DNA from 2 places in the Clostridium chauvoei genome. Region 1 is predicted to be linked to the other one. Evidence: a T-box and tRNA genes for the amino acid it is inferred to sense, from the RefSeq annotation. Region 1 holds a T-box; the other holds one or more tRNA genes.
The links. The T-box of region 1 lies ahead of gltX (glutamate--tRNA ligase). A T-box ahead of a tRNA ligase gene usually reads a tRNA of that ligase, here a tRNA-Glu.
Positions count from the first base shown of each region.

Region 2: it has a tRNA-Glu gene. The T-box ahead of gltX (glutamate--tRNA ligase) is inferred to sense a tRNA for this amino acid. The anticodon was not compared.

Region 1 is NZ_CP018624.1:658,935-662,413, reverse strand. Features, by position in the region: gene BTM21_RS03015 (alpha/beta hydrolase) at 1-105, opposite strand, end outside; gene gltX (glutamate--tRNA ligase) at 277-1,938, opposite strand; T-box leader at 1,992-2,167, opposite strand; gene BTM21_RS03005 (glycerate kinase family protein) at 2,245-3,375, opposite strand; gene BTM21_RS03000 (GntP family permease) at 3,414-3,479, opposite strand, start outside.
Region 2 is NZ_CP018624.1:2,841,886-2,845,364, forward strand. Features, by position in the region: gene BTM21_RS13325 (ATP-binding protein) at 1-929, shown strand, start outside; tRNA gene BTM21_RS13330 (tRNA-Thr) at 1,004-1,078, opposite strand; tRNA gene BTM21_RS13335 (tRNA-Asp) at 1,084-1,160, opposite strand; tRNA gene BTM21_RS13340 (tRNA-Val) at 1,169-1,244, opposite strand; tRNA gene BTM21_RS13345 (tRNA-Glu) at 1,253-1,327, opposite strand; tRNA gene BTM21_RS13350 (tRNA-Asp) at 1,378-1,454, opposite strand; tRNA gene BTM21_RS13355 (tRNA-Val) at 1,464-1,539, opposite strand; tRNA gene BTM21_RS13360 (tRNA-Glu) at 1,549-1,623, opposite strand; tRNA gene BTM21_RS13365 (tRNA-Thr) at 1,629-1,703, opposite strand; tRNA gene BTM21_RS13370 (tRNA-Asp) at 1,752-1,828, opposite strand; tRNA gene BTM21_RS13375 (tRNA-Val) at 1,838-1,913, opposite strand; tRNA gene BTM21_RS13380 (tRNA-Glu) at 1,922-1,996, opposite strand; gene BTM21_RS13385 (hypothetical protein) at 2,137-2,718, opposite strand; gene BTM21_RS13390 (BaiN/RdsA family NAD(P)/FAD-dependent oxidoreductase) at 2,812-3,479, shown strand, end outside.

The sequences.
Region 1 (3,479 bases):
TACTGATCCATTATAAACCATTTGTCCAACAATATATGTAACTGTTGAAAATAATATTAATCCTATTAATGCTATACTAAGTATTATCTTGTTTCTCTTTTTCATATTTCCTCCTAAGTTAATTGCTTGTTTTGACTATCAAAATATATTATATAGATTTTTATTTGATTGTCAAATTATTTTATTTGAAAACATTTTTATTGTATTACTAATTTAGAAGGATAATAAAAAACCTTGCTTAGTAATAAAATACTAAACAAGGTTTTAAAAAAATAATTATATATTTAAAAACTTATTAAATCTATCTTTAACTTTTTCTTCTCCCATAATTTGCATTATAGTATAAAGATCTGGAGTATTTGTTCTATGTGATAAAGCTGCTCTTACAGCTCCTGCTACGTCTGAAATCATACCCTTGTATTGATCTGGATTAGCTTTATATTCTTTTCTATTTGCACAATATCCTAATTTTAACCCAATTTCTTTTAATTCATCAAACCAAGCTTCTTGGCTACCTATGTTAAAAGTAAATTCCTTTGCATAAGCTTCGATTATAGCTTTTGCATTTTCAAGAGATAATGTCTTTGGTAATTCTACTTGATCTGCTGTTTCTTTAGCAAATAATTCATCATAGAAATAGAATATTTTTTCTTTAACATCTTCCCATTTAGCAAAGTCTTTTCTTGGCTTTGGACCTTCTTTGTCTATATTAAAGATTTCTTTAGTCATAGTTTCATTAGCTGTTACTAATTCAAACATTTCTTTATCAAACTCTTTTGCCCAAGTTGTATAGTAGTTATAAACTACTTCTGGTTTCATCTTACAGATTACTTCCTTACTTACATCATTTAACTTAACTATGTCAAATAATGCTCCACTCTTGCTCATTTTATCTAATGCTATTTCAAAATCGTGATAATCAACTAATGGATTTTCAACTCTCCACTCTTCAAATGTTGAGTTTATTATATTTAATAAGTACTCTATTACTGAAACCATTGGATACCCAACTTCTTTATAATAAGAAACTGCTGCTTCTGCATCTTTTCTCTTTGATAATTTTCTCTTTGAACCATTATCATTTTTCATTATTGTTGGAATGTGAGCATATTCTGGTCTCTCTAATCCTAAAACATCAAATAATTGAACATGTATTGGAAGTGATGATAACCATTCTTCACCTCTTATAACATGAGTAGTTCTCATTAATGCATCATCTATAGCATGTGCAAAATGATATGTAGGAAGTCCGTCACCTTTTATTAAGACTATATCTTGATTATTTTCTGGGAAATGTACATCACCCTTTATTAAATCATGAAATTCTACTCTATTTTCTATATTTCCTGGTGACTTAAGTCTTATAATGTAGCTTTCACCTTTTTCTATTTTTTCTATAGCTTCTTCTGAAGTTAAGTTTCTATATTTAGCATATTCTCCATAATATCCTGGTGTGATTTTTTCAGCTGTTTGTTTTTCACGAAGCTCTGCTAATTCTTCTGGTGTACAGAAACATGGATATGCTAAACCTTTTTTAACTAAATCCTTAGCAAAAGTCTTATATATTTCTGCTCTTTGACTTTGTCTATATGGACCATAATTTCCCTTTAATGTATCTGTTCCTGTCATACCTTCATTAAAGTCCATTCCAAAATTATGCATAGTAGCTATAGTATCTTCAATAGCTCCTGCTACTTCTCTTTTTTGATCTGTATCTTCTATTCTTAAATAGAAAACACCTTCTGTTTGACTTGCTAATCTTTCATTTATTAATGCAGCAAATACTCCACCTATATGTTGGAATCCTGTTGGTGATGGAGCATATCTACAAACTACTGCACCTTCCTTTAATTCTCTCTTTGGATATTTTTCGATGTAATATTCTGGTGTTTTGTCAATACCAGGGAAAATAATTTCAGCTAATTTTTCTAAACTCATATTTTACCTTTCCTTCCTTTAAATTTAAATAAAAAAGTCCTTCATCCTAAAAGCTTTAGGACGAAAGACTACTTCCGCGTTACCACCTAAATTGATTAGATAAACTAATCCACTCATTTAAATTTATAGCTCCAGAGTTTCTTTCTATAGGATTAAATTCTAGGATCTCACCTTCCCTAAATCTCTTTAAAATAATTTACTATATACTCTTCTCTTTCAATGCTACTTTATTTATATTTTAACCTAAATACAGTAACATTATAACTTTAGTATTAACTATTGTAAATATAGTTTTTAAAGTTCTTTTTATTTTACATTTATTAATCTAACTACATTTTCTACTGTTTTAGCTAGATTTTCTTTTCCGTCTCTTAACGCTTCATCTAAAGTAGATACACCTTGCATTATACTAAAAATAGCTTCTATTCCTATAGGATATAAATTTTCTACTCCTTCTGAAACTTTCCCAGCAAAAGCAATAGTTTTAACGCCTTCTTCTTTAGCTGTTTTAGCTACTCCCATTGGTGTTTTACCATAAATAGTTTGGCTATCTATAGCACCTTCTCCTGTAAATACAAAAGTTGCACCCTTTACTTTTTCTTTAAGTTCTGTATGTTTTATTACAAGTTCTATACCTTTTTCTAATTTTGCATCTAAAAAGGCTAATAAAGCTGCTCCTAATCCACCAGCTGCTCCTGCTCCTTCTACACTCGCTACATCTTTTCCTAAATCTTTCTTTATTACTTTTGCAAAGTTTGAAAGATTGTTATCTAATATTTTAACCATTTCTTCTGTAGCACCTTTTTGTGGTCCAAATATAGCTGATGCTCCAGTATCTCCTATTAATGGATTTGTAACATCACAAGCAACTTCTATAGTTACATCTTTTAGTCTTTTATCTAAATTAGTTAAATCTATTTTTTCTACTTTTGATAGTTCACCACCACCAAAACCTATTTCATTTCCACTGTTATCTAAAATCTTTCCACCTAATGCTTGAATCATTCCTGCTCCACCATCATTAGTTGCACTTCCACCGATTCCTATAACTATATGCTTTACACCTAAATCAAGAGCTTTTTTTATAATTTCTCCTGTTCCATAAGTTGTAGTTATAAGTGGGTTTCTTTCTTCTCTCTTAACTAAATGTATTCCACTTGCACTTGCCATTTCTATAACTGCTGTAGTTTTATTTCCTAACACTCCAAAAATAGCTTCTATTTCATTTCCTAAAGGAGCTGTAACCTTAACTTTATGAATTGTTCCTTTTGTTGCTTCTACTAAAGCTTCTACAGTTCCTTCTCCTCCATCTGCCATAGGTACCTTTATGCACTCTGCATCTTTTATTACTTTTTTAATTCCAAGTTCCATAGCATCACAAGCTTCTTTTGATGACATACTCTCCTTAAAGGAATCTGGTGCTAATATAAATTTCATTTAGTTCAACTCCATTTCATTTTTATATCTTTAATTTTTTATAATATAAATCCAAATATTATAACTGAAACAATAGTCATTGTTAATCCAACTAATGATTCATA
Region 2 (3,479 bases), 690 kb from region 1:
TTAAAATTAAAGAACAAAATAATTTAAATGCACGAAGAAAAGAAATTTCTGATAAGCATCCTGAAATTATGGAATTAGAAAAATCAATTCAAAAGCAAAGCTTGAATTTATCTTTGTCCATACTTAAAGGACTTACTGAAGAAGAACTAAATAAAATTAAAGATACAATAACCGACTTAAGATTTAAAAAATACGAGCTATTAGTTTCAAAAGGTTATGATCCTGAATATTTATCTCTTCATTATCAATGTCATAAATGCAAGGATGAAGGATATATTGGAATAAAAAAATGCTCATGTTACAAAAATAAGTTAATTAAATTATATTATAAGGATTCTGATTTAGAAGATGCTGTTAAAACTCATAACTTTAATAAATTTGATATAAGTTTATATTCCAACCATAAAATTGGAGAAGATAAATTTTCTCCAAGAAGAAATATAGAAAATATTTTAGAGTTTATTCAAGGTGATTATGTTCCTAATTTTTCAAAGCACAATAATAACTTATTGTTTTATGGCAATTCAGGTACTGGTAAAACATACTTATCTTGGTGCATTGCAAAAGAATTACTTGATGAAGGATTTTTAGTTGTTTATAAAACTTCTGATGAACTTATTAAATGTCTTAGAGATATTAGATTTAATAACAACTATGAATTAGAAGAATTACTGCTTAATTGTGATTTATTAATTATTGATGATTTAGGAGCAGAACAAATTACAGAGTTCTCTGCTACAGAGTTATTCACTTTAATTAATAGAAAATTACTTAAAAATAAAAAAATGCTTATATCTACTAATTTAAGTCTTCCTATGATAACTAAAATCTATAGTGAAAGAATTTATTCTAGACTTGTCGGTAACTTTAAGCTTTACAAATTTTATGCAGAAGACATTAGAATACAATTAAATTTAAAAAGACGATGATTATTTCATCGTCTTAGTTTTTTATATTTAATTTCAAACAATAAAAAAAGCTTTGGAAAAATCCAAAGCTTTTGTGGAGCTGGCAATAGGAATCGAACCTACAACCTGCTGATTACAAGTCAGCTGCTCTACCGTTGAGCCATGCCAGCAAAATTGGCGACTTAGAAGGGACTCGAACCCTCGACCCCTGGCGTGACAGGCCAGTACTCTAACCAACTGAGCTACTAAGCCATTTAATTTGGTGGGCACAACAGGGATCGAACCTGTGACCCTCTGCTTGTAAGGCAGATGCTCTCCCAGCTGAGCTATGCGCCCAAAATAAATGGTGACTCCTAGGGGAATCGAACCCCTGTTACCACCGTGAAAGGGTGGTGTCTTAACCGCTTGACCAAGGAGCCATATTAAGTTGTTTTTTGTTTTTAATATTTAAGCTTTTGTAAAATTAAAATGGCGACTTAGAAGGGACTCGAACCCTCGACCCCTGGCGTGACAGGCCAGTACTCTAACCAACTGAGCTACTAAGCCATTTAATTTTGGTGGGCACAACAGGGATCGAACCTGTGACCCTCTGCTTGTAAGGCAGATGCTCTCCCAGCTGAGCTATGCGCCCAAAATAAAATGGTGACTCCTAGGGGAATCGAACCCCTGTTACCACCGTGAAAGGGTGGTGTCTTAACCGCTTGACCAAGGAGCCATATATGGAGCTGGCAATAGGAATCGAACCTACAACCTGCTGATTACAAGTCAGCTGCTCTACCGTTGAGCCATGCCAGCATATAGCTTAAAATATTAAATTTTATGTTATGTTTTTTAAAATTAAAATGGCGACTTAGAAGGGACTCGAACCCTCGACCCCTGGCGTGACAGGCCAGTACTCTAACCAACTGAGCTACTAAGCCATTTAATTTTGGTGGGCACAACAGGGATCGAACCTGTGACCCTCTGCTTGTAAGGCAGATGCTCTCCCAGCTGAGCTATGCGCCCAAAATAAATGGTGACTCCTAGGGGAATCGAACCCCTGTTACCACCGTGAAAGGGTGGTGTCTTAACCGCTTGACCAAGGAGCCATATTAAGTTTTGCTCTTTTCTTTCAGGAGGCTTTCTCCTGCCGAGCACATTAACTATAATACATAAATTTTAATATAGTGTCAACACTTTTTTTAAACTTTTTTATTTATTTAATTTTATACTAGGTTTTTACTAGATTTTATTCTAGTAATTTCACCATCTTATCTCTTGATTCTAGGCACTTTAAGCCTTGTCCATACCTAGAAAGTTGCTTTTCTTTTTCTTTAATTTCTTTTTCGATTTTTTTAATTTCAAAGGTACATAATTCGAAAAATTTTTCTTTATTAATTTCTTCTATAGATATATTATACCCAACTTTTTTAAAATTTTCTCCACTTGCAATAATATTTATAGGTATGTGATTATTAATGATACAAAGTATTTCTTTATCCCATATTCCTCTTTTATTTACTTTATATTTATCTTTTAGTAAATTAAGTGCTTCAAATTCTTCATTGAATTGCTCTTGAATATTATCTACTAATATTTTATATAAGTTTATTGATATTCCTCTATTTAACTTTATCTTTAATAAATCTCTATATTTAATTAAAAATTTATCTACATCTGATTCAGTAATAAATTCTATATCTTTGTTTAAAAATATATTTATACCTTTAGAATTAGGATAGTTAACTACTGATTGATCATAATTCATTCTTCTAACTTTAAATTCTTTTTCAAAATCACTACTATCCTTATTTATAACTCTTACTTTCATATATTTCACCTCTATAAATAGTATTCCATAGTTTTATAACTTATATTACTATGATAAAATTTATTTAAATATACATTAAGGAGACTAAATATTATGATACATCATGATTTAATTATAGTTGGTGGTGGAGCTTCTGGATTAACTGCAGCTATTGCCGCAAAAGATTTTGGTATAGATGTAGCTATTTTAGAAGCTACCGATAGAATAGGTAAAAAGATTCTAACTACAGGTAATGGTAGATGCAATATTTCAAATAGCACAATATCTTTTCCCTTCTTATCTTATCATAGTGAAAACTCTAACTTTTTTGTTGAATCACTATCTAAATTTACAGTAGAAGATGCTAAATCATTTTTCCTATCTTTAGGTTTACCTATTGTTGAGTTAAATAACGGAAAAATGTACCCACAATCGTTACAAGCTTCTTCTGTTGTGGATATTTTTAGATTTGCTTTAGAGGAGAGAGAAATTCCTTTATACACAAACTGCAAATTAAAATCTATCCACAGGAAAAAAAGTTTTAAGTTATCCACAAGTAACGAAGAGTATAATTTATTCACATGTAATAAATTAATTCTTGCCTGTGGAGGAAAATCAGCAGTTAAAACTGGTTCTGATGGCTCTGGACATTCATTAGCAAAATCCTTAGGCCATAAAATTATTGATCCTATTCCTGGAATAGTTCAATTAAAGTTAGAACATCCTAATTTAAAAGCATTGTCAGGTATAAAATTTGATGGATATGCCACACTATTAATTAA